4 regions of the Streptomyces sp. ADMS genome follow, and region 1 is predicted to be linked to each of the others. Evidence: riboswitches for the same ligand, from Rfam matches in the RefSeq annotation. Region 1 holds a riboswitch; each other region holds the start of a gene.
What was found. A riboswitch is a leader RNA that binds a small molecule or an ion and turns the genes downstream of it on or off. The one in region 1 is predicted to bind cyclic di-AMP.

Region 1 (5,708 bases):
CCGGATGATGTCGTTGCCGCCCGCGCAGAAGGAGACCAGGTCCGGCGCCTGTTCCCGGGCGCGCGGAAGCTGCTCGGACACGATCTGGTCGAGCAGCCTCCCGCGTACCGCGAGGTTCGTGTAGTCGAAGTCGCCCTCGGGGCGCCGGTCCGCGAGCAGGACCGCGAACCGGTCGGCCCAGCCGACGAACGCCCCGTCGGGGCCGGGGTCGCCGACGCCCTCGGTGAAGCTGTCCCCCACCGCCACGTACGACCCGATCACTGCTCTTCTGTCATTCCTCGAATCGTCTGCCACATCGGCCCATGATTCACCTCTGATGTGAGCTACGCGACCGTAGGAAGGGGTTGACTCCCGGTGAGATAGGCCACTCGTCAATTGTTGGTCAACCCGGAATAATGGGAAGACGCAGTTCACGGACGCTGAAGTCGGTGATCCGGAAGTGGCTCCACGTCGTACGGAAGGCGAAGTACCCACTCGTGTACGGGTCGGGGTCGCCGTAGTCGAAGACGAGCCGCCCGTTGTTCCACCAGCGGACCGTCGAGCCGGCCGAGACGATCCGGACGCGGTGGGGCGCGTTCGGGACCAGCAGCGGCTCCGCGTAGTCGTAGACCAAGGGGCGCACGTCGGCCTCGCCGACGTAACGGCGCAGACGGGTCGTGGTGTTGGTGTTGGCGCCGTAGCCGACGTAGTACGTCTTGAGGTGGTCGTACTCGGCGAGGGCTCCGCTCCGCCGGGTGGCGAAGAGGTCGTCCGGGGAGCGGACGTCGACGGCGTTCCAGAAGTTGTTCAGGTCGGAGACCCGGTCGTTGACCCCGCCCGCCGAGACCGGTGTCGCCGTGTACTCGATGGCGTACGGGCCTTGCAGACTGCGCTTGAACCAGCTGGTGGCACCGCTCGGCACGTCGACCTCCAGGACGCCCCGGGCCGCCGTGACACTGCCACCGTCCTGGAGTTCGACGGCCCACCGGCCGAGACCGTGCAGGAAGTCGTCGCGGGCGATGAGGCGTCCGTATGCGGCGGCACTGGCGCTCGCAGCCGGGCTGAGCGCGGCGACGGCCGCGCCGGCGGCCAGGACTCCGAAGGCTCTGCGAGTGGTCGTCACGAGGCGGCTCCTTGTGGCTGAATGGTGGTCACAGCGGCGGAAAGCGCTTGCACAGCTAGGGAGTTCACTCTGCCCCCGCTCTCTCTTCCTGGCGACACTCCAGGCACTCGCGCCACAGGACCGCAAGGTGACGATCACGAACCGCATCGCGAACACGCCGAAGGCCGGGCCCCGGGATCGGGGTCCGGCCTTCGGCGTGTGTCCTCCCGAAGCGTGCGCGTCAGCCGACGGCGACGCCCTTCGAGCGGAGGTACGCGACCGGGTCCACGTCGGAGCCGTAGTCCGGGGTGGTGCGGATCTCGAAGTGCAGGTGCGGGCCGGTCACATTGCCGGTGGCACCGGAGAGACCGACCTGCTGACCCGCGGTCACGGTCTGGCCGGCCGAGACGGAGAGCTGCGCGAGGTGGGCGTACTGGGCGTAGTAGCCGTCGGCGAGCTTGACGACGACCTGGTTGCCGTACGCCCCGCCCCAACCGGCGGAGACGACGGTGCCCGCGCCGACGGCCTTGAGGGAGGTGCCGGTCGGGGCGCCGAAGTCGACGCCCGTGTGGTAGCCGCTGGACCACATGCTGCCCGCCACGCGGTAGGCGGTGCCGATGCCACCGGCCACGGGAAGGGTGAAGCCGCTGGAGCTGCCGGTGTCGGCGGTCTCGGTCGTCGTGGAGGTCTCGGCCGTCTCGCGTTCGGCGGCCGGCTCGGGCGTCTGAGTCTTCGTGGACTGCGAGGACTTCGAGGAGGACTCCGCCGAGGACGAGGACGGCGAGGAGGTGGACGCGGCCTTCTTGCCGATCGTCAGTTTCAGACCGGGGTGGATCAGGCCCGGGTCGGCACCGATGGCGGTGCGGTTGTCCGAGTAGAGCTTCTTCCAGCCACCGCTGACGCTCTGCTCCTCGGCGATCTTCGACAGGTAGTCGCCGGCCTGGACCGCGTATGTCCTGACGTTCGCCTCCTTGGCGGCGGAGGGAGCGGAAGCAGCTTTTTCCGTCTTCGCGGAAACGGGCTGGGCGGTTACGGACCTGGCCGTTTCCGAAAGCGACTGAACGGACTGCGTGGTGGACTCCGCCGTGGCCGCTTGGGCGCCGGTGGCTCCCAGCAGGGGCAGGGCGAGAGCCGCTCCGCCGGTTCCGGCGACGGCTATCGAGCGGGTGAATCGCTGGGACTTCGGACGGCGGTGCTTACCCTTCGCGGGCATGACGAATTCCTCTCCGGCGCCTGCGAGGTGAGCTGTCGGGTGCGGACTGGAGATGTCCGGCCACGCCTGAACGTGACTTAACCCCAAGCCTGTTCCAGAGACCGGAACAGGCGTTCTACCTGTGGGTCCCCCGCTCCTGCCGTTCTCGGGTGTTCGATGCGGGTTCCGGGCGGCGGCAGGATTGGGCGTCCGTCCGGATTGGAGGCGAACGTAAGCGACCAAGACGCACGGAAACAAGCTTCAGGTTCCCTGTGTACGGGTTTCCTGTGATCCTCCCCAGAATTACCCGTCACTGTCCGTGAATTCTGGATCTCTCCGCCCCCTGAACATCCTTAAAAGACGCCGAAATTACGTGAACATGTCGGCGACACACCGTCACGAATATGACGCTGCTCACTCCCCTGCCGCACAGCAACCCTTATTCCCAAGCGAGTTGGAATTAAGGCGCCATAACGGACAGAAGCATCAGATGCGACGCAGTCGGAGAACTGCCGCATCCAGGTCACCCTTCAGCCCCGTTCGCAGACCGTGGTGCATCAACACCGCACCTCGGTGGACTTCACCCGTTTCACGGCATTCGTACGTCGCAGACGGGTCGAGTCCGCGCAGCCGCAGCGCCGGTACCGGTTCACCGTGGTGCTGCGCCTGGAGCCACGCCAGGACGACACTCTCGCCCCCGAGCACGTACTGCACCGCGCTCAGTCCGCCGGTCGGCCGCCGCAGCCGGTGGAGGTCGCCGCGCTGCACGACATGGCGGATCTCCCTGTAGAGCGCCACCCACTCCCTCGCCTCGGCCAGCTCCGCCTCCGTCCACCTGGCGAGGTCGCCACCTACGCCGAGCACCCCGGCCATCGCACTCACGAACCGGAACCGCAACGAGCTGACCCGGTCGTTGAGCTGGGTATTCGGACTGTCCGTGACCCAGGCGGCCATGACCCGCGCCGGATGGATCTGACTGAAGCCCTCCTGGATGGCGAGGCGGTCCAGCGGGTCGGTGTTGTCCGAGGTCCACACCTGGTCCGTACGAGCGAGGACACCGAGGTCGATCCGGCCACCGCCACCCGAGCAGGACTCGAAGGCGACGCCCGGGTGGGCCGCCCGCAGCCGGTCCAGCAGGGCATACAGTCCCTGCACATGGTCGACCCACAGACGCTGGGGGTAGTCCTCGCCGGGCCAGCCGGCGTCGGTGAAGCAGCGGTTGAAGTCCCACTTCACGTAGTCGATCGGGGCACTGGAGAGCAGCCCGTCGAGCTGCTCCCACAGGTACTGGCGGACATCCTCGCGCGCGAGGTTCAGTACGAGCTGATTGCGGAACTCCGTCCGCTTTCGTCCCGACTGGAACTGCACCCAGTCCGGGTGGGTGCGGTACAGGTCGCTGTCCGGGTTGACCATCTCGGGCTCGACCCAGATACCGAACTGCATGCCCAGGGTGTGCACGTACTCTGCGAGCGGCCTCACGCCCGCCGGGAAGCGGTCCGGATTGGGCGTCCAGTCACCGAGGCCGGCCCGGTCGCTGGTGCGGGCCCCGAACCAGCCGTCGTCCACGACGAACAGTTCGACGCCGATCGCGGCGGCCCGCCGGGCCAGCGTCCTCTGCTGCTCCTCGGAGATGTCGAACTCCGTGGCCTCCCAGGAGTTGTAGAGCACGGGCCGGTCCCGGTCCGCGTCGGGCACGACGAACGCGCGCTGGTACGCGTGCCACGCCCGGCTCGCCCCACCGTGCCCCAAGGCGGTCCACAGCCCCGCGAAGACGGGCGTGGTGAAGGACTCACCCGCCGCCAGGCGCAGCAGGCCGGAGTCGTCGTACCCGGCGCCACCGGTGATCTGCACGCGCGCGTCGGGCAGTTGGGCGACGGCGATCCGCCACGAGCCGGACCAGCCGAGCGCGCACGCGTACACCTCGCCGCGTTCCTCGGTCGCGTCGGTGTCGAGCGCCACCCAGGGCAGGTGCTGGTGCCCGGTGTGCCCGCGCCGGCTGCCGATGACCTTCTCACCGTAGGTGAGGTCCGCGCTCACGAGCCGGGACTCGGCGGCCCAGCGTCCGTGCAGTTGGGAGAGGCGCCAGCCATCGCGCTCGGGGAGCGTCCAGGTGGCCGAGTCCGCGCGGAGCAGCTCAACCGGTCCGGCGCTGTCGGGGGCGTCATGGGTGAGGGTCACCCAGCGCTCCACGACGTCGTGGCGCATCCGGTAGTGGAGCGTGATCACCAGCCCCGCGTCGCGGAACCGCAGTCGCAGTTCGTCCCCCTCGGCGCCGCCCGCGGTCTCGTACGCCTCGAACCGCCATTCGGTGCCCCGGCGCTCGCCGGTCCGCACGGACAGGGCGGGCCGTACGAAGCGGGGGCCGCCCTCGACCGGGTACTCCTCCCGACCGTCGAGCGGGGACTCGAAGGGCCAGTAGTCCGGCAGCGGACGGACGGCGAGCGCCTCCGCGTCGACGAGGGCGATCCGCGGGCCCCAGTGCAGGTGCAGCAGTTCGTCGTCCTCGGTGAGATGGACGGCGTAACTGCTCGTGGGCCCCGAGAGAAGCCACGTACGACCGGTTCCGGCAATTTCCAGCATCATGTCCCCACAGATCCGAACAGGCACGCTCAAGCATCAACATCATCAGCGCCAGGGACGCCGACGGCAACGCCTGTGGAAAACTCGTTGGCCTGCTCACCCATGTCGTATCGTCGAAGCGCGCCCGTCGACGAGCAGCGTCCGCGGGGCGGTGTGGGAGGGGAGCCCTCGTGACGCAGCAGGTCCCGTCGACCGAGCCCGAGCTGGGCGGCGTACGTAACTTCCGTGACGTGGGCGGCCTGCCGACCGTGGACGGCCGGCGCGTGGCGCCGGGGCGGCTGTTCCGCAGCGGTCATCTCGCTCACGCGACCGACGAGGACGCGGCGTTTCTCGGCTCCCTCGGGCTGCACACGATCTTCGACTTCCGCAACGCGGCCGACATCAAGCTGGAGGGGCCGGACGTCGAGCTGCCGGGCGTGCGCAACGTGAACATCCCGCTGTCCGACCCGGCGCACGGCGCGGAGTTCTGGAAGATGGTCCGGGACGGCGATCTCGACGAGTTGCGCAGCCTCCTGGCCGACGGCAAGGGTGAGCAGCGGATGATCAACTCCTACCGTGAGATCGTCAGGGACCGCACGGCCGAGCACTCCCGGATGCTCCACGCGCTGGCCGAGGACAGTGTCCCTGCCCTGATGCACTGCGCGGCCGGCAAGGACCGCGCGGGACTGTCCATCGCCGTGACACTGCTCGCCGTCGGGGTGGAGCGCGACGCCATCGTGACCGACTACATGGAGTCGAACGCGCAGCACAGGCGCTACAAGGTGCGCCGCAACGGTTCCGTGGCCAAGGCCTACAGCCCCGAGGTCCTGGAGCTGCTCAACCCGCTCTTCGGCACCCGCCCCGAGTATCTGAGGG
Region 2 (5,708 bases), on a different contig from region 1:
CGACGTAGTCCGCGACATCGAAGGGGAGATGCAGCGTCACCGAGGAGAGGGGGTACAGGAAAGCGGCGATGGTGTCCTGGTGGGACGGGACGGTGACCCAGGCGGTGAGGGCGCGTCGGATGTCGGACCAGGTCGTGCGGCCCGCGGCGAGCAGAGGGTTGAGGGCCGGGCGGGCCAGTACGGAGACGTAGGGGGAGCCGAGCGCTGCGGCTGCGGCGCCCGCGTCCAGGACGTGGTCGCCCAGACGGACGCCGACGCGGCGGTCCGCGGAGCCGGCCGGGGAGAACACGCCGTACGGGAGGTTGTGCGGGCCGAAGGGGTCGCCCTCGGGGACATCGAAGGGGGGCATCGGGTGCTGCCTCGCTCTCGTGTGTCGTACAAGTCTGCTGTCGTGGACGGCCGTTGTCGTGGACGTCCGGTGCCTGGGGTGGCGTGTGTCTGTCCGGTGTGGCGTGCAGGGGGTCGTGCCGTCCGGCCAAGTCGTCGCGCCACAGGTTACGGGTGAGTTGCGGGCTCAGGGCAGTGTCCCCAGTGCCCAAAGAGTTCTTGATGTCCACAATCCGGAACTCGCGGACCTTGCCGCACGTTTCATCAAACAGATCGGCTTCGCCGGAACGATGGACCTCGACCTGCGCTTCGGCCGGCGCGGCGGACAGTGCAGGTTCTCGACTTCAACCCACGCATGGGCGTCCAGTTCCGGCTCTTCGAGAGCGAGTCGGGGGTGGATGTCGTCCGGGCCATGCATCTCGATCGACCGGGCGCACCGTTCCGCAGGGGGGAACAGCGCGCCGGGTACCGGTACATCGTGGCGAACATCGGCGTGGGGCATCTGGCGGCGCACAGGTAGGGCACGGGTTCGGTGCCGTCGGTCGACGCTCCCCTCGCTCGATCTTGTGAACAGGGTCTCACTGACCCGCGTTGTCGTGGTGCCCGTGTCCTCCCGCAGAGGGAACTGGCGCGGGCGTGGGGGCTGTTGCTGCCGGGATGCCGAACGTCGTCCGGTTCGGACGGGGACCGATGGGCCGAACGATCCGTATTCTCTGGATCATGGCCGCTCCCACCTCATACGCCCTGATCGCCACGGACCTGGACGGAACGCTCCTGCGCGGCGACGACACGCTCTCCGACCGGTCGCGGACCGCGCTGGCACGTGCCACTGCCGCCGGCGCCCGGCATCTGGTGGTGACGGGACGGCCGGCGCCGAGAGTCCGGCCGCTGCTCGACGACCTCGGTGCCGGGGGGCTCGCGGTGTGCGGGCAGGGAGCGCAGTTGTACGACGCCGGCGCCGACCGTCTGCTGTGGTCGGTGACCCTGGACCAGGAACTGGCGGAGACCGCCCTCGGCAAGATCGAGGCGGAGGTCGGGCAGGTGTACGCAGCAGTAGACCAGGACGGGGTCGACGGGCTGACACTCATCGAACCCGGGTACCTGATGCCGCATCCGACGCTGCCCGCCGTACGGGTACCGCACCGGGACGACCTGTGGGCCGCGCCCATCAGCAAGGTGTTGCTGCGCCACCCGTCCCTGTCCGACGACGAGTTGGCGTCGGCGGCGCGTGGAGCGGTCGGTTCCCTCGCGACCGTCACCATGTCGGGGCCGGGCACCGTCGAACTCCAGCCATGCGGCATCACCAAGGCGACGGGGCTCGCGCTGGCCGCCGAGTATCTCGGGCTGACCTCGTCCGCCACCATCGCCTTCGGCGACATGCCCAATGACATCCCGATGTTCGACTGGGCGGCCCACGGTGTCGCCATGGCCAACGCCCATCCCGAACTCAGGGCCGTGGCGGACGAGGTCACCCTCTCGAACGAGGACGACGGGATCGCGGTGGTGCTGGAGCGGTTGTTCGGCGGTGGGGGCGAGGGCGGGGTGGGCTGGTAGGCCGGGGTCGCCCCCACCGGCCGGGGTCGCCCCCACCGGTCGGGGTCGGCCTGTGGGCCAGGGGCGGCCTAGTAGGCCCCGTACACGTTGTCTATCGATCCGTACCGCGCCGCCGCGTAGTTGCAGGCCGCTGTGATGTTCGCGATCGGGTCGTAGGGGTCGTACGAGGTGCCGGCGACGTGGTATGCGGCGAAGGTCGGGTCGATGACCTGGAGGAGGCCCTTTGAAGGGGTGCCGGCTGCCGCGTTCGAGTCCCAGTTGTTGATGGCGTACGGGTTGCCCGACGACTCGCGGATGATGTTGCGGTAGATGCCGTCGTACGTTCCGGGGATTCCGTTCTGCGCCATGATGTCGAGCGATTCGTGGATCCAGCCGTCCAGGTTGTTCGCGTAGTACGTCGTCGTCGACGACGCGGACGACGTGGACGAGGGTGCGGCTGACGCCGTTGTCGCGGTCAGGAAGGGCATGGCCAGGGCGGCGGCGGCCGTTCCGGTTATGGCGAGGGTGCGCGTGAGCGTGCGGCGGGGGGTTCTCGCGCGGTGGTGCTGACCTCGTGCGGGCATGGTGAGTCCTCTCCGGCGCCTGCGAGGTGAGCTGTCGGGTTCGGGCGGGAGATGCCCGGCCGCGCGCGCTGTCGGCGCACGGCTTCACCCCTAGCCGCTCCGGCGTCGTGCCCGGACCGGCGGCCTACCTGGGTCCCCCGCTCCTGCCTGCGTGAGTCACGTGTGGGTGGGTGGGATCTGTGCTCCGCGGGCGGTGGCAGGATTCGGCGGTCCGCCCGGTGTGGCGCGAACGTATGCGAGAGCACACGGATGGAACAAGGGGCAGAAACAGCGGACTTGCTCATACGAGATGGATGTTTGGTGCGAAACGGGCATCGAGGTAAGGGCAGGTGGAGGGCTACTTGCTTTAGTGAATGGGTAGTTTGCGGAGGGTGGGTGAGGGGTGCCGGATTTCGGCGTGACTCGAATCACTGGCCGGGGGTAGTGGTGGGGCAGATGGAGGAGTGGGGTGATTAGGGAGCTTTTGGATGTTTTTCGCATTCTGGGGATGCATGTCCGCCGAGAGGGCGGAACCTCTCGCGCGACGTGCTTCGTTGTCGTGGCGACGCCGACTGTGAAGGATGGGGTGAGGTGGCATATGTGTGTGCGCACTCACTGGCGGGGCGGGATGTTTATAAATGTCCATGCTTTGGACTGATCAAAAACATTCCGGTCGCGATCCGATACCGCCTGGCCTGGACGGGCGGGCGCTCGCGGTGATCGAAACATGACCGGATACGCTGACTTGAGTGATGGCAGCGACCTATCGACACACCGTGTGACCGCCAGTAGACACCAGCAGACAGGAGATCCCTCGTGACCGTCGTCGGGCCGTTCGGGCTGAGCGTGCGGGACCAGGCTCTCGAAGCCGATGTCCAGGCCGGATTGGCGGCTGTCGAGGAAGGGCTGCTCGAAGCCACCAAGAGCGAGGTGCCCTTCATCACGGAGGCCGCGCAGCATCTCGTGCGGGCCGGCGGGAAGCGGTTCCGGCCGTTGCTCGTGATGCTCGCGGCGCAGTTCGGGGACCGCCATGCGCCGGGGATCGTGCCGTCCGCGGTGGTGGTCGAGCTGACCCACCTCGCGACGCTGTATCACGACGATGTCATGGACGAGGCCGAGGTACGGCGCGGGGTGCCCAGCGCCAACACGCGCTGGGGCAACTCCGTCGCGGTTCTCACCGGGGACTTTCTGTTCGCGCGCGCCTCGCACATCCTCGCCGACCTCGGGCCCGAGGCGGTGCGGGTGCAGGCGGAGGCGTTCGAGCGGCTGGTGACCGGGCAGATCCTGGAGACGGCGGGGCCGTCGGACGGGCGGGATCCGGTCGAGCACTATCTGGATGTGCTGGGCGGGAAGACCGGATCACTGGTGGCCGTGGCCTGCCGGTTCGGGGCGATGATGTCCGGGGCCGACGACAGTGTCGTGGACGTGCTCACCCAGTACGGGGAGCGGCTCGGGGTCGCCTTCCAGCTCGCGGACGATGTGCTGGACATCGCGTCCGACTCCCACGAGTCGGGGAAGACGCCGGGGACGGATCTGCGGGAAGGCATTCCCACGATGCCCGTGCTGCGGCTGCGGGAGCGGGTGGCTCGGCTGGGGCTGGCCGAGGATGTCGCGCTGTGCGAGTTGCTGGACTCCGATCTCAGTGACGATGCCCGGCATGCGGAGGCGTTGGCCCGGCTGCGGGTGCATCCCGCGTTGGAGCAGGCTCGGCGGGACACGGTGCGGTATGCGGAGGAGGCGCGGGCTGCGTTGGTGCCGTTGCCGGAGTGTGACGCCAAGGCCGCGTTGGTGGAGTTGTGCGACGCGGTGGTGCATCGGGCCGGGTAGGGGGTTCGCCCTCGCCGCCCTCACCCGTCCCATCCCTTACCTGGGGTCCCATCCCGTACCTGGGGTCCCATCCCGTACCTGGGGGCTGCGCCCCCAGACCCCCGCCACGGCCCTGAACGGGGCCTTGTCCGCAAACGCCGGGCGGGCGGATGGTGGCGTACGTCACATGCGTGGACCAGGTCCACGGTGAGATCGCCTCCCGACGCTGCCAGAATCAGAGCCGACCCCTACGGGTCAGGGGAGGGGATGCCTCCTCATGTCATCCCGTAGCAGTACACGGAGTTGCGCCCAAGGTCTGACGATTCCTCCTCGCCGATTTGGTCAGATGGAAACCACCACTCCTCACCGGTTCAGGTGAGAATGGCGGCTCAGGGTGGGCAAGTGTGGGACGGACAGCCGCCGCCGACGACGGAGGTAAGGCACACATGGCACCGTACGAAGAGGCCAAGGCCGGGAACCGGATCGAGGCCGAGATCGAGGCCGAGGACGTGCCGTCCCGGCGCCGCAGGGCCGCGCGGTACGCCGCCCCGGTCGCGGTGATCGGTCTGACGGTCGCGACGATCGGGCTGGTACCGGCGTTCGCCGGCTCCGGTGACCCCGATCTGCCGAAGATCAGCGCGCAGGAACTCATCGAGAAGATCGCCGCCTCGGACGTGCAGCAGTTGTCCGGCACGGTGAAGATCAGTACGGATCTGGGGCTGCCCGACCTCGGCGGTCTGGAGAGCGGACTTCTGTCGGGCGGGCTCGGCGGGGGTTCCGACGACTCGGGGTCGGCCGCCGAACCGAGCGCCAAGCTCCTCGAACTGGCCTCCGGCACACACACGATCCGTGTCGCCGCGGACGGCCCCGACAAGCAGAAGCTGTCGCTGCTGGAGAAGGCCGCCGAGTACAGCGTGATCCACAACGGCGACGAGGTGTGGGCGTACGACAGCGCGTCCAACGAGGCGTACCACGCGACGGCCCCCGCATCCGAGGACAGCAAGGGCGAAGGCGCCAAGGGTGAGGGCAAGGGTCAGGTCCTGCCAGGAGACGACGTACCCGCCACGCCCGGGGAGTTCGCCGAGGAGGCCCTGAAGGCGGTCGACGACACGACCTCCGTGACCGTCGACGGCACCGCCCAGGTCGCCGGGCGGGACGCCTACAAGCTGGTCATCAAGCCGAAGGCGTCCGGGTCCACGGTCGGGGCGATCAGTATCGCGGTCGACTCCAAGACCGGTACACCGCTGAAGTTCACGCTGACCCCGGCGAGCGGCGGTGCCGCCGTCGTGGACGCCGGCTTCGTCGACGTCGACTTCGCCAAGCCCGCCGCCTCGACCTTCGACTTCACCCCGCCCAAGGGCACGAAGGTCACCGAGGAGGGCCCGGGCAAGGCCGAGGAGGACTTCGACCGCGACTTCGGCAAGGAGTTCGACGGTGCCGGCAAGGGGTTCGACGGCCACGAGGGTACGGCGGACGGGC
Region 3 (5,708 bases), on a different contig from region 1:
CGTACTGCCTTATCGGGTAGGCAAGAGCCACGATCAGCGAGCAGAGGACCAGAGCGAGCAGGGCCGCCCGGCCGGTCAGGCGAGAGCGGCGGGCCTGACGCCTGGTCTGGGAACGATAGACGCGGGCCGCCGTCTGCTCGCCGAGCAGCTTGATCCTGGTCGCGGTGGAGAACCGGTCCCGGTCCTTCACGGACATGTCCCGCCTCCCGAGCGTCTGCGCCTGCTGTACCCCTGCGCACGTGCGTACGTCCCCGCACACGGTACGGGACCGGGTACGGGGACGTACGTACGACTGGCTATGCCATACCCCTGGTTGGGGTCAGGCTCAGCCCTTGCTGTGTCCGTGGCCCGCAGAGCGGACGTCGGGAAAGGCTCAGCCCTTGAAGCGCGGGAAGGCCGAGCGACCGGCGTACACCGCCGCGTCGTCGAGGATCTCCTCGATGCGCAGGAGCTGGTTGTACTTGGCGACGCGGTCCGAGCGGGCCGGGGCGCCGGTCTTGATCTGGCCGCAGTTCACGGCGACGGCGAGGTCGGCGATGGTGACGTCCTCGGTCTCGCCGGAGCGGTGGGACATCATGCACTTGAAGCCGTTGCGCTGGGCCAGCTCGACGGCGTCCAGGGTCTCGGTCAGCGAGCCGATCTGGTTGACCTTGACGAGCAGGGCGTTGGCCGAACCCTCCTCGATGCCGCGGGCCAGACGCTCCGGGTTGGTGACGAAGAGGTCGTCGCCGACGATCTGGACCTTGTCGCCCAGCCTGTCGGTGATGGTCTTCCAGCCGGCCCAGTCGTCCTCGTACAGCGGGTCCTCGATGGAGACGAGCGGGTACGCGGAGACGAGCTCCTCGTAGTACTCGGTCATCTCGGCGGCCGTGCGGGACTTGCCCTCGAACTCGTACTTGCCGTCCTTGTAGAACTCGGACGCGGCGACGTCGAGCGCGAGCCCGATCTGCTCGCCGGGGACGTAACCGGCCTGCTTGATGGCCTCGATGATGAGGTCGAGCGCGGCGCGGTTGGACTCCAGGTTCGGGGCGAAGCCGCCCTCGTCGCCGAGACCGGTGGACAGGCCCTTGGTCTTCAGCACCTTCTTGAGGGTGTGGTAGATCTCGGCGCCCCAGCGCAGGGCCTCGGAGAAGGACTCCGCGCCGATGGGGGCGATCATGAACTCCTGGATGTCCACGTTGGAGTCGGCGTGCGAGCCGCCGTTCAGGATGTTCATCATCGGAACGGGCAGCAGGTGCGCGTTCGGGCCGCCCAGGTAGCGGAAGAGGGGGAGGTCGCTGGCCTCGGAGGCGGCGTGCGCGACGGCGAGGGAGACGCCGAGGATGGCGTTGGCGCCGAGCGAGGCCTTGTTGTCGGTGGCGTCCAGGTCGAACATGGCCTGGTCGATCAGGCGCTGCTCGGTGGCGTCGTAGCCGACGAGCTCCGGGCCGATCTGCTCGATGACGGCGAGGACGGCCTTCTCGACACCCTTGCCGAGGTAGCGGTTGGGGTCACCGTCCCGCAGTTCGATGGCCTCGAAGGCTCCGGTGGAGGCGCCGGACGGAACGGCGGCACGACCGGTGCTGCCGTCGTCGAGGCCGACCTCGACCTCGACGGTGGGGTTGCCTCGCGAGTCGAGGATTTCCCGGGCTACGACGACGTCGATGGACGGCACGAGCATCTCCTTCTGGGATGTGACGCGGGTACGCGGGGCTGCGTGGCCTCGCGAGTACGGGGCCGCGGCGGCTCCGCGATGATGAGCCTAACCGGCTCCGGGACATCGGCCAGCCGTCCGACCACCCCATGGACGGAACATGGACGGAAGCGAGGGTAAACATTGTTCCCCCAGGGAACAAAAAGCCCCGCTCCGGTGCGTACGGGGGAACACGCACCGGAGCGGGGAGCCCGTGGGGGACGGGGGTGACCCTCACGAGGCCTTCACTATGGAGGGCACGGATGTGAGGGCCCTGTGGTTCACCTTCGGGCCGGCCGAGAACTGGGGGATGCTCCGGCCCGCCGGTGACCGGGGTCAGCCGAGGTGCAGCTGCTGGCCCGGGTAGATGAAGTCGGCGTCGTCGATGATGTCCTTGTTCAGCTGGAAGAGCTTCTCCCAGCCGCCCTTGACGTCGTGCGCCTCGGCGATCTCACTGAGGGTGTCGCCGGTGACGACCTTGTACTCACCGTCGCCCTTCTCGACCTTCTTGCCGGTCGGGGTGGTGACGGTCTTCTTCGCGGCCGGCCGCTCCTGCGAACGGGAGGCCTGCTGGTCGGAGGAGCGGGTAGTGGCCTCGCCGGAGCCGCTGGAGCCGCTGTCGCTCGTACCGGAGCCGGTGTCCGAGCTGCTGCCGCCGTCGTAGGCGGCGCCGGACAGGCCCACGCCGCAGGTCGGCCAGGCACCCTTGCCCTGGCCCGCGAGGACCTTCTCGGCGACGGCTATCTGCGCGGACTTGGAGGCCTGGTCGGCGGTGGAGGCGTACGCCGTGCCGCCGTACGCGGCCCAGGTCGAGGCGGAGAACTGCAGACCGCCGTAGTAGCCGTTGCCGGTGTTGATGGACCAGTTGCCGCCGGACTCGCACTGGGCGACCGTGTCCCACTCGGCGGAGGTGGCGGCGGAGGCGGAGCCGACCGCCAGCAGCGGAGCGGCGACCGCGGCGCCGGTGACACCGGCGATGGCGACGGCGCGACTGGCCTTGGACGGACGGCGGTGCTTGCCCTTGCCGGAAAACAGCATGCGTGATCCCCTCACCGACGCCTGCGAGGTGAGCTGTCGGATTCGGGCCGGTTGAGTTGCCCGGCCGTACGTCCCTCTCGGGCTGCGTACGGCTTCACCCCAAGCCACTCCGGTCAACTGCCCCGGTGCGGCACTTACCTTGGGTCCCCCGCTCCTGCCTACGGCGCTTGATAGCGACGACTGTTCCCGTACGGCCGTTGGCAGGATTCGGCGTTACGACCGGCGGGGCCCGCGATGGCGAGCGATCTCGACCGTAAACAGGTGATCCCCTGAAATACAAAGACGATCAGGGCTTCTGAGACCTATCTCTCACTGCATTTATAACGGACATTCAGCACGAAGCGTGACGTGAACTCCGGTTACCTTTGCCCGGGTTCATCACCGACAGCAAGGGTCTGACCGGGGAGGATGAGGTTCGGGTCCGCACCGAGGGAGCGCTCGTTCTCGGTGTAGAGCTCGGACCATCCGCCCGCGAGACCAAGGGAGTCGGCGATGCTCCAGAGGGTGTCGCCGGCACGGACGGTGTACGAGCCCTCAGCCTCACCACCCACCCCAATTCCCGCACTCTGCCCAGAGCTACCCACTTCTGCACCACTTACCGACTCCGTGGGCGAACTGTCACTTTCCTGCGAGTTGTCCACATCGAGTGACGAGGAAGCGGGGGACGGCGAGGCGGCCGACTCGGCGGAGTCGGTCGTCGCCGCGACGGACTGCGAGGGGGAGGGCGAGGACTCCGAGGCCTTGGTCGAGACCGAGGAGTCCGTGGAGGGAGACGCCGAGGGCGTGGGAGAGGCCGCCGTCGAAGTCGACGAGGAAGAGGACGAGGAAGAAGAGTCCGCGTCCGACTCCGAGGCCGCGCCCGAGGCGTCTCCCTCGGCCACACCGGTGTCGACGTCGGCCGAACTGGTGTCCTTGCCGAGCCCGGACAGCAGCGCGCAGGCCTCCCAGGCCCCGGCACCCTGGTCGGCGAGGATGTTCTCGGCGACGGCGATCTGCTGCGAACGGCTGGCCTGGTCGGCGCTCGGGGCGTAGGTGAGACCGCCGTACCTCTCCCAGTCGGCCTGGGTGAGCTGGAGCCCGCCGTAGAACCCGTTGCCGGTGTTGGCACTCCAGGAGGTGGCGCTCTCACACTCCGCGACCCTGTCCCACGTGGTACCGCTGGCCGCGCTCGCGCCGGTCGCGCCGAGCAGCGGGATGGCAATGGCGGAGCCGGTCACGCCGGCTGCGACAAGCAGAGCCGGGGCCTGACGGGGGCGACGGTGACGACCGTTCCCGGAGAGCATGCGGTTGCCTTTCGCGAGACAGCGGGGGCTGGTGCGACGGATGCTGCGAGGGCGTCGCACTAGTGCTCGAACGTATCGGCAGACGATCAGTTGTCACAAGTTAATGCCGCGCAGATCACGTGAAGATCACGCTGTTGAGGGTGTGTCACCTTCTCGTGATCTTCTACGGCGCCAATGCCGAGGTATGCCCGGATTCGCGAACCGGCGTGAACTCGACGGGCAGGGTGCGCAGTCCACGCATGATGAGCCCGCCGCGCCATCTCAACTCGGCGGGGTCCGCGCCGAGTTGCAGGTCGGGGAGACGGGTGAGGAGGGTGGCCAGCGCACTCCGCCCCTCCAGTCGGGCGAGCGGGGCCCCGAGGCAGTAGTGGATGCCGTGGCCGTACCCGAGGTGCTGATTGTCCCGGCGGCCGAGGTCGAGGATGTCGGGGTCGGGGAACCGCGCCGGGTCCCGGTCGGCGGCGGCGAGTACGACGAGGACGGGATCGCCGGCCGCGATGTCCTGCCCGCCGATGCTGAGCGGCCGGGTGGCGAAGCGCCAGGTGGCCAGCTCGACGGGGCCGTCATAGCGGAGGAGTTCCTCGACGCCGGTTTCGAGGAGGGAGGAGTCGCCGGCGGCGAGGGAGGCTTGGAGGCGGGCGCGCTGCTCGGGGTGGGCCAGGAGGGCATGGACGCCATTGCCGATCAAGTTCACGGTTGTCTCAAAACCAGCGAATAGTAGGATGAAAGCCATGGCGGCGGCCTCGTTCTCGGTGAGGTGCTCACCCTCGTCCGAGGCGCGGATGAGCCCGGAGATGAGGTCCTCACCGGGTTCGGGTACGTCGGAAAGCGCCTCGCGCTTGCGGTGGATCAGCTCGGCGAGATAGCCCCGCATCTTCTTCACGGACCGGGCAACCCCACCCCGGGGCCCTCCCCCGTGACGGATCATCATCCCGGCCCAGTCCCGGAAGTCGTCCTGGTCCTCGCGGGGTACGCCCAGCAGGTCGCAGATCGCGTAGATGGGCAGCGGGAACGCGAACTCGTGGATGAGGTCGGCGGAGCCGCGCGCCGCGAACCTGTCGATGAGGTCGTCGGTGAGTTCCTGGACCCGGGGCGCGAACTCGGCGACCCGGCGCGGAGTGAACGCCTTGGCGACGAGTCGACGGAGCCTGGTGTGGTCCGGCGGATCGATGTTGAGCAGATGCGTCATCAGCTCGGCCTTGCGCTCACCGGGGATACCGGTCTTGCCCTTGGCGTGCGCGGGCTCGTCGTGATGGGCGGGATTCTTGGAGAGCCGAGGGTCGGCGAGGGCCTGCTTGGCATCGCCGTACCGGGTGACCAACCAGGCTTCGACCCCGCTGGGGAGTTTCGTCCGGCGCACGGGAGCGTGCTCACGGAGCCAGGCGTAGGCGGGGTACGGGTCCGTCGCGAACTCCCAGGTGAAGAGTTCGGGGGCCGGGGGCATGGACGGGGGCTGGTTGGTCACCCGGTGAAGGTATCGGGCGCCTCGGACCTCTCACCGAGGGCCTTCCTGGCACCGGGGTGACCCATGTCGGAGGCTTTGGGGAACCAGGCCTTGGCTTCTTCGGGCTTGCCTCTGGTTTCGAGGAGGGCGGCAAGACGGTGGGCGCCATGGGAATCGCCGGACTTGTAGCCCTTCTGGTACTGCGCGGGCCTCGTCCGCGCATCCCGATGTCTCCTGCACGACGCCATTGTGCGTGCTGCCCAACGGGCAA
Region 4 (5,708 bases), on a different contig from region 1:
GCCGTAGACCGGTAGTGCGTCAGTACGGTTGATCAGTGACACGCGACCATGAGTCGGCGGACCACGGCCGTGTGTCCTGGGGCGATCACCGTAACGCGGTGAGGAATCCCGCCCAGCTCTCGGGGGAGAAGAGCAGGACGGGCCCGGCAGCGTTCTTGGAGTCGCGTACGGCGAGCAGGCCGACCCGGACTTCCGTGTCCGGACGGGCCGTCTCCACACAGTTGTTCGCGCCGGTGCTGTAGCTGCTGCGCAGCCATTGCACACCGGACGGTTCGACGACGGACGAAGCGTTCCGAGGCAGTGCTGGCATGGTGCCTCCTTACACGCCGTGATGCAGACCGGCGATGAAATCCAACGAGTCCTCGGGCGAAAGGGCGTGGATCTGAAGGGTGTTGAAGGCCTCACTGTAGGCCTGGAGGTCTTCTTTCCGTTCGAGATAGAGGCTACTCATCATCTGGTCGAGAACAACCACATCCAGGTCAGAAATGGTCGGAAAGGAGAAGATAACGAAAGGACCTGTGATGCCGATGTACGCCCCCGCGGCGAACGGCAGGATCTGGAGCCGCACCTGGGGCAGCAGGGCCGCTTCCATGAGCCGTTCCAGCTGACGTGCCATCACCTCCGGGCCACCCACTTCACGGCGCAGCACCGCCTCGTCGAGGACCGCGCGCAGGGTCAGCGGCGGATCCGAACGCAGCACGTCCTGCCGGGCCAGCCGCACCTCGACCAGGGCATCGAGCCGGGTCTCCTCCAGGCCGTCCACGGCGGCCCGGGTCATCGCGCGGGCGTACTCCGGAGTCTGCAGCAGCCCCGGGACGGCCGAGGTCTCCAGGGTGCGCATCGTGCTGGCCTGTGACTCCAGGCTGATGAAGTCCCGGTAGGTGGGCGGCAGTACGCCACGGTAGGCGTGCCACCAGTGGTGCCGGCCACCGTCCTCGGCGCCCGCCAGCACGAGCAGCAAGTCGCGCGACTCGCCGCCGGGGACCTCGTACGCATCCAGAAGTAACCGGACGTCGGCCGGTTTCACCCCGCTCGTACCGGTCTCGATCCGGCTCACCTTCGACTGGTGCCAGCCCACCAAGCGGGCCGCCTCACCGCTCGTGAGGCCTGCCCTGGCGCGCAGTGCGCGCAGTTCGGATCCCAGTTTCCGGCGGCGTACCGCGGGACCGTACTGCATGGGCTGCTCCCTACTCCTGATGGGCCGCCCAAATACGTGCTGGGGTCGCAGAGTTCACCGCTTCGAGCGACAGATATATGCATATCTTGGTGGATCGCACCCCGTTACCGGCACGGGAATGGCAGTCTGGCGCGAAGCACCAGTCCGGGACCGTACTCGAACCAGCCGCTCCGTGTCGGGCCCCGGTCCTGTGGGAAAGGGACGACGTCGCCATGGCAGACCACCTGGAAGCATCCGTCACTCTGCCGAGCGATCCCGCCTCGGTCTCCGCCGCCCGCGCATATGTCGCCGACGTACTGGCGGAATGGGGGCTGCCGAGTGACGCCGAAGCGGCCGACACCATCCGCCTGATCGTCTCGGAACTCGCCACCAACGCCGTACAGCACACCTTCGGGTTGTCACCCACCTTCACGGTGGACATCGCGCTCGACCGTGACGAACACCTGCGCATCGGGGTGACCGACAGCCACCCGCGCTTCCCCAAACGCCTGCCCGCCGCCGTCCAGCAGGACAACGGCCGCGGGATGGTCATCATCCGCTGGCTGACCGCGGAGTCGGGCGGCAAACTGCGCGTCCGTCCCACCCGCGAGGGCGGCAAGACGGTGTCGATCGAACTCCCGTGGACGGCCCCGGCCAGGCCTCCGGTACCGGCGGCCGGCCAGCAGGAGCCGTAACGGTTCGGCTCAGGTCGGCCCCTGCACTCCGCTGCCGTGGGCTCGCCCGAACGCGCCCCGCAGCAGGGCGCGGAAGGCGTCGGCCGCGGGCGCGGTCTCGTCGGTACGGCGGACGACCGAGATCGTCCGGCGGAGGTCGCCCGGCTCCAGCAGCCGGGTCCCGACCGGCGTGACCGCCGTCCGCGCGACCATCTCCGGTACGACCGCCACCCCGAGGCCCGCGCTGACCAGCGCGCACACCAGGGCGTACCCCGGCGTCGCCACCAGCACCGACGGAGTGGCGCCCGCCCGGGCGAGGGCCGTTTCCACGCTCTGTCGGGGCGGATGGTCCGGCGCCATGCTGATCAGCGGCTGGCCCGCCAGCTCGGTCAGGGGCAGCCTGGACGAGTCCCCGGCCAGCACATGGCCCGGCGCGGTCACCAGGACCAGCTCCTCGACGAGGACCGGCTCGGCGGCGACCGACGCGGGCAGCGGTGCGGGTCCGCCCGGTTCGTAGGCGTGCGTGAGCGCGAGATCGACCTCTCCGGCGGCTACGGCGGCCACCCCGGCCGGCGGTTCGTAGTCCGCGACCGACAGCTCCACGTCCGGATGGGCCCGGCGGAACGCGCTCAGCACCGGCGGCAGCAGCTGGATACCGGCCGTCTGGAAGGTGCCGAGCCTGAGCGCGCCGCCCGACAGGCCGGTGAGCCGGGCCAGTTCGTGCCGGGCCCGCTCCAGCTCGTCCAGCACCCGGCGGGCCCGCGCCACCAGCAGCTCGCCCGCCGGTGTGAGCCGGGCGCCCCGGTGATGCCGTACGAGCAGTGCGGGGCGGCGGCTCTGGCAGCCGCCCCGCGCTCCGGGCGGGTCAGCTGACCCGGCCGTACCAGACGCTCTTCGTCCAGATCTTCTGGAGCCTGACGACGTCACCGGTCTTCGGGGAGTGCCAGATCTTTCCCTTCCCGGCGTAGATGCCCACGTGGTAGACGTTCGAGCCCGAGTGGAAGAAGACCAGGTCTCCGCCCCTGCGGCTCTTGGCGGAGATGTGCTTGGTCTTGTTGTACTGGGCCGCCGCCGTACGAGGCAGCTTCTTGCCCGCCTTCTTGTACGAGTAGAGCGTGAGCCCGGAGCAGTCGAACCTGCTCGGTCCCGCGGCGCCGTACTTGTACGGGGAGCCCTTCTTGGAAGCCGCGATCTGAAGTGCCTTCGTCGACGGTGCGATCGCCGCGGCGTCGGTTGCGGCACCGGGGATCACCAAGCTGCCGCCCACGGCGGCGAGGGTGAGAGCCGAGGCCGTACCGGCACGGGTCATCAGCGACGGGACACGATTGAGCGCAGACATGCGCAACCCTTCGTCAGCCGCCTGTGAAGGATGACCTGTCGGATTCGGGCTGGCGAAGTTGCCCGGCCGCTGCTGCGGCTTCACCCCAAGGGCTGCTCGGCCCGGTCATGGCGTGACCGTTCCGGCGACCCGTCGTGCTTGGGTCCTCCACTCCTGCCGATGCACATCTGTCGACCGGTCATCCGGGCGGCGGCAGGACTCGGCGTCCGCCCGGATCGCCCCACCGTTGTGGCGGGGGCTTGTCGTCAGGAAGGGATCTTGGCTCATGGAAGTATGAAAATCCCAATGGAATCGGGGCTTTGTGGTGTTACTCACCGCTGCCCCATTCGGGTGGACACCCGTACCCCCGGGCGACTTTCGAGGGGGTCGCGCACCCCCGGACCAGCCCTGAAACGTCTTCGTTCCGGCTGGGAACTACGCGCGTCGCGCAAGGCGAACGGGCCCGTCGAGGGACCTACGGCTACTCCGAACGGGGGATGGTATCCAGTCACGTCCCGTCCCGTTCCGGACAGTCCGTCACCGCGACACGTGGGCCCGTCCGATACGAGTCCGCCGACCGGGTGAGTCAACTGGCGGGCTCACGCGGAACGGTGACACGCGCCGTGCGGCGCTCCCCGTCGAGGACGCGCAGCGCACGCGCCAGCGTATCGGCGTGCACCTCGGCCTCGCCCCGCTGATGCATCAGCTCCAGCGCGTCCCGCAACGCCACCGCCTTGGTGACCAGAGCCTGCGCGGCCCGCAGTCCGCGGTACGTGTCCCCGTGATACGCCGGGTTGATACGGCCGAGCAGATCGGCCACTTCGAGATATCGGTCGATCAACTCGCCCTCGGCGCGCGTCAGGGCGGGCAGCGGAGGCAGTTCGGGCGGAAGCATCGGCGGCTCACCTCGTGCCGGGGGCGGGGTGCGAGGACCTGCGGCTGGGCACGACCCGGTCCACCAGCCCGTATTCCAGGGCGGCTTGGGCGTCCAGGATCTTGTCCCGCTCGATGTCCGCGGCGACCTGCTCCGGGCTCTGTCCGGTGTGCCGCACGAGCAGTTCTTCCAGCAGGGTACGGACCCGGCCCAACTCCTGGGCCTGAATGGCGAGATCGCTGGCCTGGCCGTGGATCGGCTCGGGCAGCGAGGGCTGGTGGATCAGTACGCGGGCCCCCGGCAGCGCGCTGCGCTTGCCCGGCGTACCCGCGGCCAGCAGTACGGCCGCCGCCGACGCCGCCTGCCCCAGGCAGATCGTCTCCACCTCGCAGGTGACGAACTGCATCGTGTCGTAGATCGCCGTCATCGCGCTGAACGAGCCGCCGGGGGAGTTGATGTACAGCGAGATGTCCCGGTCGGGCGCCAGGTATTCGAGATGCATGAACTGCGCCATCACGTCGTTCGCCGAGATGTCGTCGACCGGCGTCCCGAGAAAGACGATCCGCTCCTCCAGCAACTTCGAGTACGGGTCGAGCGTGCGGTGCCCGGCGCTGGTCCGTTCGGTGAACTCGGGCAGGACATAGCGGGCTGACGGTTCGTCGATGGCCTTCATGGCGCGCGCCTCCTCGGTGGCTTCCGTAAAAAATGTACAGGACGTACAGAGTCCGCCGCGAGGGCCTCCGCGAGGTGCTCGCTGACAGCGAAAATGCCGTGGAGCAGCTCGCCGCACGAGGCACGCGCTGTCGGTTGCCCGCGGAGTCAGGTGGGTGGGTCTCGGCCGGGCCGCCGTGGAAGGGGTGCCGTCAGTCGTGTCCCGCTTCGTGGTGTGAGCGACCTTGCTCGATGCGTTCCGGTATGCCGCGCGTCGGCCACCCCATGGGGCACGGTTGGGCGGCGGCCCGCTGGGCCGTCGACCAGGCGACCGCGCTCGGCGCGTCCGTCATCTACCTCGAAGACCTCACCACCCTGGAAACCCGCGGCCACCGGCGGGGCAACGCCCGCCTGTCGGGGCAGGTGCGCGGCACCGTGGCCGAGGCGATCCGCCACCTGGCCGCGAAGGCCGGGCTCGCGGTGGTCACCGTCCCGGCCCGGGGCACCTCCAGACTCTGCCCCGGCTGCCTGAACGCCCTCACCCACCACCCCGCCCCCGACCGGCTATCCGAACGCGGCTGGAAATGGGCGCACTGCGCCGGGTGCGGGCTGTCCATGGACCGCGACCACGCCGCCGCCCGCCGCATCGTCTCCCGCGGCCTGCTCGCCCAGACCCACACCACCACCGAACGCACCACCGGGACCCGGACCATCCACACCACGGTGGAGGGCACCGTGACGCTGGTCCGGCGCCCGAAGAAGACCACCCGCCGCCTGCGCCGCCAACGCCACGCGGAGGCGGCCCCGCCCCGGCCGGCCGGTCCGAAGACCACCCCGGGCAAGGGGCACCCCACCCCCACCAGACTCACCGCCCCCCGGCACCGGACCGCCCGGCGCGCTGCCAAAGACCCAGCCCCGGGCCCGGCCCGGGACTCACAGACTCCCCGCCGTATGCCCGATGTGCGTACGGTCCCCGCCACCACCCCCACCGGGGTGGTCCAGCGTCCGGCGGGGCATGACACCACGACACCAGCA

Region 2: another riboswitch for cyclic di-AMP. It lies ahead of RB628_RS24000 (transglycosylase SLT domain-containing protein); the one in region 1 lies ahead of RB628_RS36270 (LysM peptidoglycan-binding domain-containing M23 family metallopeptidase).
Region 3: another riboswitch for cyclic di-AMP. It lies ahead of RB628_RS11835 (transglycosylase family protein); the one in region 1 lies ahead of RB628_RS36270 (LysM peptidoglycan-binding domain-containing M23 family metallopeptidase).
Region 4: another riboswitch for cyclic di-AMP. It lies ahead of RB628_RS14220 (C40 family peptidase); the one in region 1 lies ahead of RB628_RS36270 (LysM peptidoglycan-binding domain-containing M23 family metallopeptidase).

The regions. Positions count from the first base shown of each region.
Region 1 is NZ_JAVFVX010000149.1:3,706-9,413, forward strand. Features, by position in the region: gene RB628_RS36260 (SGNH/GDSL hydrolase family protein) at 1-261, opposite strand, end outside; gene RB628_RS36265 (DUF6250 domain-containing protein) at 383-1,102, opposite strand; gene RB628_RS36270 (LysM peptidoglycan-binding domain-containing M23 family metallopeptidase) at 1,323-2,294, opposite strand; cyclic di-AMP (ydaO/yuaA leader) riboswitch at 2,299-2,482, opposite strand; gene RB628_RS36275 (alpha-galactosidase) at 2,760-4,853, opposite strand; gene RB628_RS36280 (tyrosine-protein phosphatase) at 5,024-5,708, shown strand, end outside.
Region 2 is NZ_JAVFVX010000057.1:38,818-44,525, forward strand. Features, by position in the region: gene fahA (fumarylacetoacetase) at 1-349, opposite strand, end outside; partial or broken gene RB628_RS23990 (ATP-grasp domain-containing protein) at 552-844, shown strand; gene RB628_RS23995 (HAD family hydrolase) at 1,048-1,881, shown strand; gene RB628_RS24000 (transglycosylase SLT domain-containing protein) at 1,950-2,444, opposite strand; cyclic di-AMP (ydaO/yuaA leader) riboswitch at 2,448-2,613, opposite strand; gene RB628_RS24005 (polyprenyl synthetase family protein) at 3,240-4,250, shown strand; gene RB628_RS24010 (DUF2092 domain-containing protein) at 4,676-5,708, shown strand, end outside.
Region 3 is NZ_JAVFVX010000020.1:36,643-42,350, reverse strand. Features, by position in the region: gene RB628_RS11845 (septum formation initiator family protein) at 1-196, opposite strand, end outside; gene eno (phosphopyruvate hydratase) at 374-1,660, opposite strand; gene RB628_RS11835 (transglycosylase family protein) at 2,009-2,710, opposite strand; cyclic di-AMP (ydaO/yuaA leader) riboswitch at 2,714-2,886, opposite strand; gene RB628_RS11830 (transglycosylase family protein) at 3,070-3,993, opposite strand; gene RB628_RS11825 (cytochrome P450 family protein) at 4,157-5,437, opposite strand.
Region 4 is NZ_JAVFVX010000026.1:53,638-59,345, forward strand. Features, by position in the region: gene RB628_RS14195 (8-amino-7-oxononanoate synthase) at 1-7, shown strand, start outside; gene RB628_RS14200 (DUF397 domain-containing protein) at 86-310, opposite strand; gene RB628_RS14205 (helix-turn-helix transcriptional regulator) at 320-1,177, opposite strand; gene RB628_RS14210 (ATP-binding protein) at 1,390-1,851, shown strand; gene RB628_RS14215 (LysR substrate-binding domain-containing protein) at 1,861-2,757, opposite strand; gene RB628_RS14220 (C40 family peptidase) at 2,696-3,169, opposite strand; cyclic di-AMP (ydaO/yuaA leader) riboswitch at 3,173-3,352, opposite strand; gene RB628_RS14225 (hypothetical protein) at 3,735-4,043, opposite strand; gene RB628_RS14230 (ATP-dependent Clp protease proteolytic subunit) at 4,051-4,686, opposite strand; gene RB628_RS14235 (zinc ribbon domain-containing protein) at 4,926-5,708, shown strand, end outside.